Linked DNA regions of Desulforapulum autotrophicum HRM2. The protein of the gene in region 1 binds, or shares a complex with, the protein of each later gene. Links are inferred from orthologs where the notes say so. Each region holds a gene or a part of one and is shown on either strand. Other genes may lie near its edges.

Evidence for each region.
Region 2: the proteins of tsaD (region 1) and tsaE are in contact, whole or in part, in a crystal structure (PDB 6N9A), measured with the Thermotoga maritima proteins. The link is inferred for Desulforapulum autotrophicum HRM2 from one-to-one orthologs. Residues at the interface, in WP_004082750.1 of Thermotoga maritima: Cys10, Asp11, Arg49, His50, Leu82, Gly84, Gly135, Gly136, Glu154, Thr155, Leu156, Asp157, Asp158, Ser159, Glu162, Asp165, Lys166, Arg169, Leu170, Tyr175, Lys213, Thr214, Leu217, Tyr218, Gln221, Arg222, Asn324; in WP_004082108.1 of Thermotoga maritima: Leu37, Gly38, Lys46, Lys57, Val59, Lys60, Ser61, Thr63, Phe64, Thr65, Leu66, Met67, Val69, Pro71, Tyr82, Arg83, Leu84, Asp86, Asp88, Phe89, Asp93, Ile128, Asp130, Glu131, Arg134.
Region 3: the proteins of tsaD (region 1) and tsaB are in contact, whole or in part, in a solved structure (PDB 4WQ4), measured with the Escherichia coli proteins. The link is inferred for Desulforapulum autotrophicum HRM2 from one-to-one orthologs.

The regions. Positions count from the first base shown.
Region 1 is NC_012108.1:1,544,044-1,546,813, reverse strand. It holds tsaD (tRNA (adenosine(37)-N6)-threonylcarbamoyltransferase complex transferase subunit TsaD), read right to left. Parts: upstream 2,002-2,770; coding sequence 1,000-2,001; downstream 1-999. Other genes in the region: purM (phosphoribosylformylglycinamidine cyclo-ligase), read right to left, coding at 2,020-2,770; HRM2_RS06755 (glycoside hydrolase family 3 N-terminal domain-containing protein), read left to right, coding at 1-1,003.
Region 2 is NC_012108.1:4,047,296-4,052,094, reverse strand. What follows is about bases 957-3,955. They hold tsaE (tRNA (adenosine(37)-N6)-threonylcarbamoyltransferase complex ATPase subunit type 1 TsaE), read right to left. Parts: upstream 2,689-3,955; coding sequence 2,224-2,688; downstream 957-2,223. Other genes in these bases: HRM2_RS17710 (NAD(P)H-hydrate dehydratase), read right to left, coding at 2,679-3,955; HRM2_RS17720 (aspartate kinase), read right to left, coding at 968-2,194; pyrF (orotidine-5'-phosphate decarboxylase), read left to right, coding at 957-977. In the rest of the region: HRM2_RS17730 (HDOD domain-containing protein), read right to left, coding at 1-143; more of pyrF, read left to right, coding at 243-956; more of HRM2_RS17710, read right to left, coding at 3,956-4,250; HRM2_RS17705 (YchJ family protein), read right to left, coding at 4,262-4,750. UniProt on the Escherichia coli protein: Required for the formation of a threonylcarbamoyl group on adenosine at position 37 (t(6)A37) in tRNAs that read codons beginning with adenine.
Region 3 is NC_012108.1:3,454,610-3,459,409, reverse strand. What follows is about bases 970-3,969. They hold tsaB (tRNA (adenosine(37)-N6)-threonylcarbamoyltransferase complex dimerization subunit type 1 TsaB), read left to right. Parts: upstream 970-2,118; coding sequence 2,119-2,820; downstream 2,821-3,969. Other genes in these bases: greA (transcription elongation factor GreA), read left to right, coding at 3,686-3,969; HRM2_RS14995 (phosphatidylserine decarboxylase family protein), read left to right, coding at 2,853-3,524; lon (endopeptidase La), read left to right, coding at 970-2,122. In the rest of the region: more of lon, read left to right, coding at 1-969; more of greA, read left to right, coding at 3,970-4,153; rpoZ (DNA-directed RNA polymerase subunit omega), read left to right, coding at 4,169-4,375; HRM2_RS14980 (tRNA lysidine(34) synthetase), read left to right, coding at 4,387-4,800. UniProt on the Escherichia coli protein: Required for the formation of a threonylcarbamoyl group on adenosine at position 37 (t(6)A37) in tRNAs that read codons beginning with adenine.

The DNA.
Region 1 (2,770 bases):
AAGGACCACGGACAGGGAACGTGCCGGCCAGAGGGTGGTGGCTGGTTTCAGGGGAACCGAATTTAACAGCGAGATTGAGCACCTGATATCAAATCTTAAAGTCGGGGGGCTGATTCTCTTTGCCATAAACATTGAAACACCGGCCCAGGTCAAGCATCTTTGCGACCGGGCCCAGGCCTGCGCTGCGTCACAAGGACTGCCCCCCCTGTTCATTGCCATCGACCAGGAAGGCGGCGTCGTGGCACGGCTCAAGGCCCCCCATTTTAAAACTTTTCCAGGCAATCCAACTATCACCACCCGGGATCAAGCAAGGGTCTTTGCCGTTTCCATGGCAGAGGAACTCGCCCTTGTGGGAGTCAACCTCAATCTTGCCCCTGTCCTGGATGTGGTTCCAGATGGTTTTGACAGCATCATGGCTTCCAGGGCCCTTCCAGGTGGTCCTGAACGGGTGGCAGACCTTGGTGCCTGTATCATCGAAACCCTTCAGGCAAAGGGCATCATGGCCTGTGCAAAGCACTTTCCAGGTATCGGAAGAACGGTACTTGACTCACACTTTGAACTGCCGGTTCTCCATGCCCATGGGACACTGCTTGAATCCAGCGATCTTGTGCCTTTTACCCGGGCCGTGGAGGCAGATGTGGCAACAATGATGCTCTCCCACATTCTCTATCCAGCCCTTGATCCAGTCTGGCCGGCAAGCCTCTCCCCTGCTATTGCAGACCAACTTCTCAGGAATATGATTGAATTCAGGGGCGTATCCATGACCGATGATCTCGACATGAAGGCGATCAAACAGGATATATCAACCTGCATCACCCAGATTCTCAAGGCAAATATAGACCTTGCCCTGATCTGTCACACAGGACCAGACATTGAGAAAGCAGTAATTGAAATCGAACAACAGACGGGCAGAGATGAGCGGCTTTTTGAAATGGCAGGCCAATCCCTTGAACGGATTGCCCGTCTCAAGGAACGATTTTTACCTAAAAGTTTCAGGTTTTAAAGGAAACGGGTTCTTGAAAAAACATCACTGTCGAGCTGGCAGAGATCGCCCTGGCTGATTAGCCGGTGCCCCCTTGCCGCAATCATTGCAGCATTGTCCCCGCAAAAGGAAGGTGGTGGAAGATAAAGGGCCATATTGTGTTTTGCGGCCTCTATCTTCATTCTTGAGGCAAGAAACCTGTTTGCAGAAACCCCGCCTGCAATGGCAATGCGGGAGCAACCCGTTGCCCGGGCTGCATGGATGAGTTTAAAGGCAAGAACATCCGTTACAGCGGACTGGAATCCAGCAGCAATGTGGGGCATCATCTCCCCAAGGTTCTCCCTGTTCAACTGAACATACCGGGCCACTGCCGATTTTAAACCGCTGAAGCTGAAATCAAACCCATCCTTGTCCAGAAAGGATCTTGGAAAGGGAATCAGGCAAGGATCACCCTTGGCTGCAAGGGCCTCCACAACAGCACCGCCCGGATACCCCAGGCCCAGCATTTTGGCAACCTTGTCAAAGGCCTCGCCGGCTGCGTCGTCCCGGGTCTGGCCCAGGAGTTCAAACCGATCCTGGGATACCACATGGAAAATACTGGTATGACCGCCCGATGCAAGCAGGGCAGTAAAGGGAAAGGCAGGCGGGTCATCGGATAGAAGCAGGGAATAGATATGGCCCTCAAGGTGGTTCACCCCGGCCCAGGGAATATTTTTCGCCCAGGCAAACGCCTTGGCAAAACTGAACCCCACAAGAAGAGCACCGATGAGTCCCGGCCCCCGGGTGACGGCCACGCCCTCTATCTGGTCAGGGGAAATACCGGCCTGGTCAACGGCCTGGGCAACCACCGGGGATATGGCCTCAATGTGCATGCGCGATGCAAGTTCCGGAACCACGCCGCCATACCTATGGTGAACGTCTACCTGGGAGGAGACAACGGACGAAAGGACAGTGTTGTGATCGGATACAACAGCGGCAGCTGTATCGTCACACGAAGATTCAATACCCAAAATTATCATAAAACTTGCTCGATCCGGCTATTTCCACTCGACCTGGGGTTCAGAATTTTCACGCCCGCAGATTTCGCCAATGAGGTAAGCGGGTTCCTCCATGGCAGAAAGCCGATCAAGGACATCCTGGGTCGACGCTTCCGGGACAACGGCAATCATACCGATCCCGTTGTTAAAGGTCCGGTGCATTTCATGGTCGGACACGGAGCCTGCTTTCTGAAGGAACTGGAATACAGGGGGAATTTCCCAGCTTGATTTTTCAATTACCACCTTGCAGGCATCGGGTATCACCCGAATGATATTTTCGTCAATGCCACCGCCGGTGATGTGGGCAAGCCCATGGATGGGAAGGTCACGCACAAGGTTCAAAAGGGGTTGAGAATAGATCCGGGTCGGTGTGATCAACTCCTCGCCTAGGGTTCGGCCAAACTCTGGAATGTGAGTTGACACACCATAACTGCATTTTTCAAAACAGATCTTTCTGACAAGGGAAAATCCATTGCTGTGCAGCCCGGTGGATGCAATGCCGATAAGCCGATGACCGTTGCGAATTCCTGAGCCGTCAATGATTTTGGCGTTGTCCACAAGCCCTACGGAGAAACCGGCCAGATCATACTCGCCATCAAGATACATCCCAGGCATTTCAGCGGTTTCACCGCCGATAAGAGCACACTGGGCCTCAGTGCAGCCATCGGCAATCCCCTTAATTACACTTGCCGCCACCTTGTTGTCAAGGTGCCCCATGGAAAGATAATCAAGGAAAAACAACGGGCGGGCG
Region 2 (4,799 bases), 2.5 Mb from region 1 along the record:
TGGATCAGTCCCCCGATTTTTGTAACCTTGTCGTAAAGGGCAACGCCCACACAGGTACCAAGGAATGCCTGGAGCAGTATCTGTCCTTTTTTTTCTACCCGGAAGCTTCCCGCTGGAATATGTTCTCTTCTCAACCACACCATGTGAACCCCTCCCCTGCGCATATGACAATTTTATTGACCACATAAACAATATTTACTAACATTATTAAAGGCAAATTTTCAAGTCTAAAGGAGCTTTGAATGAAAAAAGGAAACAGTCGCATCATCTTTCCCCTTGATGTGGATTCGGCAGCCGAGGCTGAAGATTTAGTGAGAATGCTGGATCAAAAGGTGGGCATGTTTAAGATCGGCCTTGAGCTTTTTATCGACCAGGGGCCCGCCATGGTCAGGAGGGTAAGGGCATTGAGCGATGCCGGAATTTTTCTTGACCTGAAGCTTCATGATATATCTGCAACCGTCAAAAAAGCCATGGAAAGTGCGGTAAAGACAGGGGCGGACCTTGTTACTGTCCATGCCTCATCCTCACAAAAAATGCTTGAGATGGCCGTTCAGGGCGGTCAGGGAAAGACCCGGGTGCTGGGCGTTACCCTGCTGACGGACAATGATGCTTCAGTGGTAGAGGCCTGTGGGTTCAGGCAGGAGTATGTCACCCGGACAGAGCAGCTGGTCCTCAAACGGGCCGGATTTGCCCATGGTGCAGGATGTGCCGGGGTGGTCTGCTCCGGTCTTGAGGCGGCAGCAGTAAAGAAGGTTTTTGGCAGGGATTTTCTCATTGTTACACCGGGTATACGGCCTGCCTGGGGATCGGTTGAAAATGATGACCAGGAACGAATCACGACCCCTGCCATGGCCATCGGGCAGGGGGCGGATTTCATTGTGGTGGGAAGGCCCATCCGAACAGCGGTTGATCCCTGTGCCGCAGCGGATGCCATAGCAGGGGAGGTTGAAGCGGCCCTTGCAGACCGTTATGACTGAGTTGGATTGTCAAGGCCGAATGCCGTGTGAAGGACTCGTACGGCAAGCTCTGCATATTTTGCCTTGATCACGCAGGAGATGCGTATCTCAGAGGTGGCAATCAGTCGGATGTTGATATTTTCCGCGGCAAGGGCTGAAAACATGGTGGCGGCAACGCCTGAATGGCTTTTCATTCCAAGGCCGATCACCGACACCTTGGCAATATCCTCTGCCGTGAGGACCTCCTTTGCGCCAATTTTGTTGCCCACTTGTTCAGAGATTTCCTTTGCCCGCTTAAAATCAACCGTGGGCACGGTAAAGGTTACGTCGGTCTCACCGCCCGACCGGGTGTTCTGGATGATCATGTCCACCATGATCTCAGCCTCGGCAAGGGGGGAGAAAATTTTGGCCGAAATTCCCGGCTGGTCTGGTACTTTTTTAAGGGTGATTCTTGTTTCGTTCATGTCACAGGTGATGCCTGAGACAACAACGCTTTCCATGTCACTGCTTTCATTGACAACCATGGTTCCCTCCTCTTCGCTGAATGATGATCTGACATGGACGGGCACATTATACTTCTTTGCAAATTCAACAGAGCGGATCTGGAGAACCTTGGCGCCAAGCACTGCCATTTCAAGCATCTCTTCATAACTGATTATGTTTATTTTTCTGGCCTTGGCGCAGATTCTTGGGTCGGTTGTGTAGACCCCGTCCACATCCGTGTATATCTCACACACATCGGCCTTCAGGGCCGAGGCAATGGCCACGGCCGAGGTGTCTGATCCTCCCCGGCCAAGGGTGGTGATGTCACCGTTTGTGTCGCTTCCCTGGAATCCTGCAACCACAACGATATGCCCATTGTCCAGAAGGGCCTTGATTCGTTTGGCCTCTATATCAAGAATCCTTGCCCTGCCTGCACTTTTGTCTGTCTTTATTCCGGCCTGGAAGCCAAGCAGGGATTTTGACTTGTAGCCCATGGATTTGAGCATCATGGCAAGCAGGGCAGCCGTTGTCTGCTCGCCAGTGGCCAGCAGTACGTCAAGCTCTCGTTTGTCTGGAATCTCTGACGCCTCTTCAGCCAGGGCGATGAGTTTGTCTGTCATTCCGGACATGGCTGAGAGCACCACTACAAGCTGATCTCCTTTGTCATATGCCCTTGCTACCCGTTGGGCAACGTTTCGTATTCGTTCGATATCGGCAACCGAAGTACCCCCGAATTTTTGCACTTTCAATGCCATAGATGCTCCTGCTTTGAAGGGTTTGATTTTTAAATAAATAGTTTGCTTAGCATCTTTGATGCGTCAAGTCCAGAGGCAAAGAAAGATATTTCCCGGTTGAATGCCTTGTCCGTTGAAATAGTGATGGCAAGGTCAAAATTGATGGTTCCCTGTTCGATGATTTGTGGCCATTCAATGACAGTCACCCGATCCAGAGTTATCATTTCATAAAAACCGATATAGTCCAACTCGTCGCTTGAACCAAGGCGATAGAGATCCATGTGGCACAGATCAAGCCGTCCGGGGTATTCGTTCATGATCGTATAGGTGGGGCTTGTAACGTAAAATGAGGCAGGCACTTCAAGGCCCTTTGCAAGACCCTTTACAAAGGTGGTCTTGCCTGCACCGAGCCCCCCGGTAAGTGAGATGGTGATGCCACGATCCAGTAGTCTGCCTAATTTCTCACCCAGCCCAAGGGTTTGTCTGCCCGAACGGGAGATAATGGTCAGTTCCATGGGCCCTCACCATTAACGGCCGCTGGAATGGTGTGTATCAGATCAGACGCTACAAACCCGGCACCCTTATACTGACGGGCAAGGATGTCTCCGGCAAGGCCATGGAGATAAACACCTGCCACGGCGGCATTCCCAGGGCTAAACCCCTGGGCCAGGAGGGCTGCGATCATACCGGTGAGAACATCGCCCATGCCGGCCGATGCCATGCCGGGATTCCCGGTGGGACACAGGCGGGTTCGACCGTCGGGAAGGGCTATCAGGGTTGATGCTCCCTTGAGAACAACAATAAGCTTAAAGGTTGTGGCAAAATCGGCTGCCGCTTCAAGCCGGTTGGCCTGGATCTGTTTTGTGGTAGTTTTACATAGTCTTGCCATCTCTCCGGGGTGGGGGGTCAGGATAAGCGGTGCCCGGGCCTTTTTAAGAATTCCGGGGTCGTCTGCAATGGCGTTGAGGCCATCGGCATCAACCACCATGGGAAGGGCCAGTTCCTGTATGATTTTTTTGACCAGGCGCTGGGTGGCAGGATCGGTTCCCAAGCCGGGTCCCAGGGCCATGGCGTTTTTTTGCCGTGCAAGACCTGTGAGGACCTCAAAGCAATGGTCGGACAGGTGACCCGGCGTACTCTCTTCCAGGGGAAAGGTCATGGGTTCCGTCACCTTTATTTCCATGACGGGGTTGAGGGTCTCAGCAATCCCCAGGGTGACAAGGCCGGCACCCATGGCCATGGCCGCGTTGGCCGTAAGGGCCGCGGCTCCTGTTTTGCCGGTTGAACCGGCAATTACAAGCAGATGGCCGAAATTACCCTTGTGGGTGTCGTGTTCCCTTTTGGGAAAGAGTTGCGCAACCTCCCGGTGTGCCACAACCTTCAACCCAGGAGCGATGCCATTGCAGATAAACGGGGGGATCCCGATATCGACGATCCTGAGTTTGCCGGTAAGTGCCTTGCCTGGAAAAAGGAAATGGCCTGCCTTGGCAAATGCAAAGGTTGCAGTGGCATGGGCCTGGATTGCTGTGCCGCGGGCCGTGCCGGTGTCGGCGTTAAGACCCGATGGGATGTCAATACTCAAAACCTTACAGGGAAGGGCGTTGACCCTTTCAATGACGGTTTTGAACAATCCCCTGACATCCGAGTTCAGGCCCGTTCCAAGGAGGGCATCAACCATAATGTCGGCCTGGGCCATCTCTGTCCTGATGCTGTCAACGCCTTCCATATCCAGGATCTCGGTTAATGAGCCATGGGAGCTTACCTTGACCAGGGTCTTCAGGAGGGTTAAGTTTGCCAGGGCATCCCCTGTTATTTTTTTTGGAGGGGCAAAAAGAAAGACCTCGGTTTTTACCCCCATCTGGACAAGATATCTTGCCACCACAAAACCGTCGCCCCCGTTGTTGCCAGGGCCTGCAAGCACGCATACTTTTTTTGAACCTAGGTCTGGAAAGAGCTCCTGTAAAAAGGCAAAGGCCCCCCGTCCGGCATTCTCCATGAGAACCCGCCCGGGAATGCCAAAGCCCTCAATGGTTTCTTTGTCCATGGCCTGCATTTGTTTTGCGGTAACAAGGTACATGGTGTCCTCCATTATTTTCCACAGCATTTTTTATACTTTTTCCCGCTGTTGCACGGACAGGGGTCGTTTCTACCAATCTTGGGAGCGCTGTTTTTCATGGGTTTCGGCTTTACCGGATTGCCGTCCAGAAATAGCCAGCGGTCGTTCTCGCGTTTAAAGATTGCCAGTTCATGGTGCTTGTGCTCGACGTCCTTTTGTGTAAAACGGGCAATGAATTCCACACTGCCCTGGGTGTCTTCTGGGCCGCCTGCCTCGGTCGTAAGGATCTCAAGACCCTTCCATAGTGAATTCTCAGACCAGGAGCGGGTTGCCTGTTCGTCAAAATCGGCCATACCGTCCGGGTGGGTCGTTTCCTTGAGATAGCCAATTTCCCCTTGTGCATAGGCTGTATATCTTGACCGCATGACCTGTTCGGCAGTGGTGGCTGAGACGGTTCCGCGGATGATGGGTTCACAGCACTGGCTGTAGGGTAATGTTGAGCAACATGGACATGGTTTCATACGTTTATGCTCCTGCTTGGTTTTTATCTGTGTATTTAATTTGTAATGT
Region 3 (4,800 bases), 1.9 Mb from region 1 along the record:
CAGGATAAAAGCCCTTGTGCAGGGCATCACCAAGGCCCAGATCAAGCGATTTATCAAGAAAAAGGCCAGTTTTGAGGTTGAAATTGCCCTTGTCAAGGATCTGGAGCTTGAGGAGGTTACCATTGAAACCGAAGCCCTCATGCGCAACGTAAGGGAGAGCAGTGAAAAGATTCTTGCCCTGAGGGGAGAGTTGTCTGGGGATGTGGGGTTGATTCTTGAGCATATTGAGTCTCCGGGAAAACTTGCCGATCTTGTTGCGGCAAATCTCAGGCTCAAGGTCGAGGATGCCCAGATTCTACTGGAAACCTCGGACACGGTTAAGCGTCTGACAAAGGTTAATGATCTTCTTGCAAGGGAGCTTGAACTTTCAACGGTCCAGGCAAGAATCCAGACCGATGTAAAGGATGAAATATCCAAGAGCCAGCGGGACTATTTTCTTCGGGAGCAGGTCAAGGCCATCCACAGGGAATTAGGGGAGGGCGAAGACCGGTTTGCAGAGGTCGAAGATTATAAGGTCAAGCTGAAAAAGGCAAAACTGCCACCTGATTCCCTTGAAGAGGCTTTTAAACAGTTGAGGCGCCTTGAACAGATGCATTCGGACTCGTCAGAGGCGTCCATCATACGGACCTATCTTGACTGCATTGTGGAGCTGCCCTGGAACCGTTCGACCAAGGATTTTCTGGACATTGAAAAGTCAGCCCAGCTCCTTGACAAGAATCACTACGGCCTTGACAAGGTCAAGGATCGAATACTTGAATACCTGAGTGTCAGAAAACTCAACCCCGGTTTAAAGGGCCAGATTATTTGTTTTGCAGGACCTCCCGGGGTTGGGAAAACTTCCCTGGGCCAGGCCATTGCAAAGGCAATGAAGCGAAAGTTCATACGCATCTCCCTTGGCGGCATCCGGGATGAGGCTGAGATCAGGGGCCACAGGCGAACTTATATCGGGGCCATGCCCGGCCGGATACTCCAGGGACTTCGCCAGTGCAAGGTAAACAACCCGGTGTTCATGCTCGATGAGATCGACAAGCTTGGCAATGATTTCAGGGGTGATCCTTCCTCAGCTTTGCTTGAGGCCCTGGACCCGGAGCAGAACACCGAGTTCAGTGATCATTACCTGAACATGCCCTTTGACCTTTCAAAGGTATTGTTTATCCTTACGGCCAACATGACCGACACCATTCCATCGGCCCTTCTGGACCGCATGGAGGTGATTCGGATACCCGGTTACACAAGGGAGGAGAAGCAGACCATTGCCACAACCCATCTTTTTCCCAGGCAGCTAAAGGAGAACGGACTGGGCAGACGTCACATCACCATCAGTTCCGGAGCCCTTGCAGCGGTGATTTCCGAGTACACCCTTGAGGCAGGGTTGCGCGAACTTGAAAGAAAGCTGGGTGCCATCTGCCGGAAGATAGCAAGAAAGATTGCTGAAGGTCAGAAGGGTAAATATGCCATAAAAAAACAGAGTTTGACGACCTTTCTCGGGCCACCGACATATGTTGATGAACTTGACCAGGAAGAGAGCCAGGTGGGCCTTGTGACTGGTCTTGCCTGGACAGAGGTGGGCGGAGAGCCTCTTTATATCGAGGTTGCCCTGTGCCACGGCAAGGGTGAACTTTCCGTGACCGGCCAGATCGGGGATGTGATGCAGGAGTCTGCAAGGGCTGCCCTCACTTTTACCAAGGCCAACATGGAACGGTTCGGCATAAAAAAAGAAGCGTTTGAGGAAAAGGATATTCACATCCACGTGCCTGCCGGTGCTATTCCAAAGGACGGCCCTTCGGCGGGCATTGCCATGGCAACGGCCCTTATTTCAGCGTTTACCGGAAGGGTTGTCCGTAATCAGGTGGCCATGACCGGCGAGATTTCCCTCAGGGGAAGGGTGCTTCCCATTGGCGGACTCAAGGAAAAGGCCCTGGGTGCCCTGCGGGTGGGGATAAAAAAGATCATCATTCCGGAAAAGAACCGAAAGGATCTTTTTGACATGCCAAAGAGCGTTAAGAAAAAGATTGAGTTCTTCTGTGTCAAGGAGCTTGATCAGGTGCTTGACATTGCCTTTGAGCCACGTCAGATTCCCCAGCCGGGTAAGGAGACGGATGGGGTGACTGAGGCACAATGAAGATTGTTGCCGTAAATACCTCCGAGACAAGTGCAAGCGTTGCCCTTGTTGAGGATTCAAGGCTTGTGTGTGAAGAGTTCTTCTCAAGCAGGATCACCCATTCCAGGGTAATCATGGAAATGATTCATTCCATGCTCTCCACACGGGCCGGTATACCCCTGTCTGAAATTGACGGGTTTGTGGCGGCAAGGGGGCCGGGCAGTTTCACCGGGCTTCGCATCGGCATCAGTGTTGTAAAGGGGATTGCTTATGCCGCATCAAAGCCGGTTGCCGGGATCTCAAGCCTTGACGCCATTGCATGGCAGGTGGCAACGTCTGACAGAACGGTCTGTGCATTGATGGACGCCAAAAGGGGAGAGGTTTACACGGCCTGTTACCGTTTTTCAAAGGGGCGGATGATCCACAAGTCAGAAGAGGTCTGCGTCACCCCGGAACAGGCCGTTTCCCTTGCAGGCGGGGCAGCCCTTTATGTGGGTTCCGGTGTCGAGGCATACCACAAAGAAATAGATGTCCTTGCCCCGAAGGAGGCCTCGTTTGCACCTCAATTTCAGAACCAGGTCAGGGCATCGGCATTGGCCCATGCCCTTTTTCAGACCCCGGAACTGCTTTCAAAGGATCCTTTGTCCCTTTTGCCCGTATACATCCGACGGTCGGATGCTGAGATAAACTACGACAGACATCCCGACCGCTTTTGTTGACAAGGTGGTTTCTCTCTGGTATTTAGATAAGAATGGAAAATAAGAAAGTTACAAAATGGCCTGCAAAGGCTGATTTTCCCTTTGCAAGACCCGGTTTGGTTTACATCTGTTCAGCCTGCATTGTGACGGGCTTGCTTTTTTTTATGGGCTGGTGGGTCCCTGGCGTTGCAGCCCTGGCCGCGACGGCCTTTGTCTGCTGGTTCTTCAGGGATCCTGACCGATTAATCCCCGGGGAGGAAAATGCCTTGGTGTCGCCTGCTGATGGCCGCGTGGTCAAGGCGGAAAAGGTCATGGATAACGACTATGTCGACGGGCCCTGCATCATGGTGAGCATCTTCATGAACGTATTCAACGTCCATGTGAACCGGGTGCCCTTTGCCGGAACGGTGGAAGAAACAACCTATTATCCGGGTAAGTTCTTTAACGCCTCCCTTGACAAGGCATCCAAGGACAATGAAAGAAATGCCCTTGTCCTCCGGACGAACCAGGGCAGCCGCTACGGGGTGGTTCAGATTGCAGGCCTTGTGGCAAGACGAATCGTCTGTGATGTAAAACAGGGTGACATCCTTGTCCGGGGTGACCGGTATGGTATGATCTGTTTTGGATCACGATTAGATCTTTATCTTCCCATGGACACCCGTATCTGTGTCAAGGTGGGTGAACGGGTGAGTGCCGGGTCTTCCATTGTTGGGTATATGGCTTAGAACGAGATTCTGCCATGCAGGGGGAAAATTTAAGAAAAGCAGGAGCCTGTTCATGACAGGCTCTTTTTAATGATTGTTTGTTTGTCCATCCCTTGGCCTATATGGGCAGGCCTGGAGATGGACTATTTTGTTTTTTTATATTATATGGAGAAAAGAAGATCTTGGATCAGATACCTATCACAATAGAAGGTTATGCAGCACTAAAGGAAGAGCTGCAGAGACTTAAAACAATTGAGCGTCCGCAAAACATCAAGGCCATCGAGATTGCCCGGGCCCATGGCGATCTTTCTGAAAATGCCGAATTTGATGCTGCAAAGGACAGGCAATCCTTTATTGAGGGAAGAATCGGTGAGCTGGGGTACAAAATTGCCAGTGCAAAGATTATCGACCCTGCAACGGTGTCCAAGGATTGTGTCCGTTTTGCCTCCCGGGTTGTTATTGAAAACCTTGATTCTGGAGAAGAGGTTGAGTATATGATCGTCGGTCAGGAAGAATCTGACATCCACAAGGGGAAAATTTCCGTATCCTCTCCCCTTGGGATGGCCCTCCTCGGCAAGCAGCCTGGGGACGAGATCGTTATTCAGGCGCCCGGTGGCAAGAGGAACTATGAGATTGTAGACATTTTATAATACTGGAGGTTTGTTTTGGCAAGAGTAACCATTGAAGACTGTTTGAAAAATGTACCCAGCCGGTTTGCCCTGGTACACATGGCGGCCCTGCGGGTTCGCCAGCTCCGGGAAGGCGCTGATCTGCTCATTAAACCTTCTAAAAACGAAGATGCCGTCATAGCGTTGAGGGAGATTGCCGCCAACCGGATTGTACTGAAAAATAAATCCGACAAAAAAGGGTAGCAGGAAGATTGTTGCAGGGGGTCTATAAAAAAGTCAACCGTTCCCTGGGAAAAGCCGTCCATGACTATGGCATGATTTCCCCGGGAGACAGAATCGTTGTAGGGGTGTCAGGCGGCATGGACAGCCTGACCCTCTTGAGGATGCTGGTTGATCTAAAAAAAAAGGCTCCCCTGGATTTTCATCTTGTGCCGGTTTATGTGGACCCTGGGTTTGAGCCAAGCTTTGCAGGAGACCTCAAGGCCTATGTGGAATTTCATCTCGGGCCGTTGATGGTTGAACGTACAGACCATGGTATTGTTGCTCACAGCGACGAGAATCAGGAAAATCCCTGCTTCCTGTGCTCGCGCCTCAGGAGGAAGCGCCTTTTTGAGATCGCAAGGGATCAGGGGTGCAACACCATTGCCCTTGGCCACAACAAGGACGAT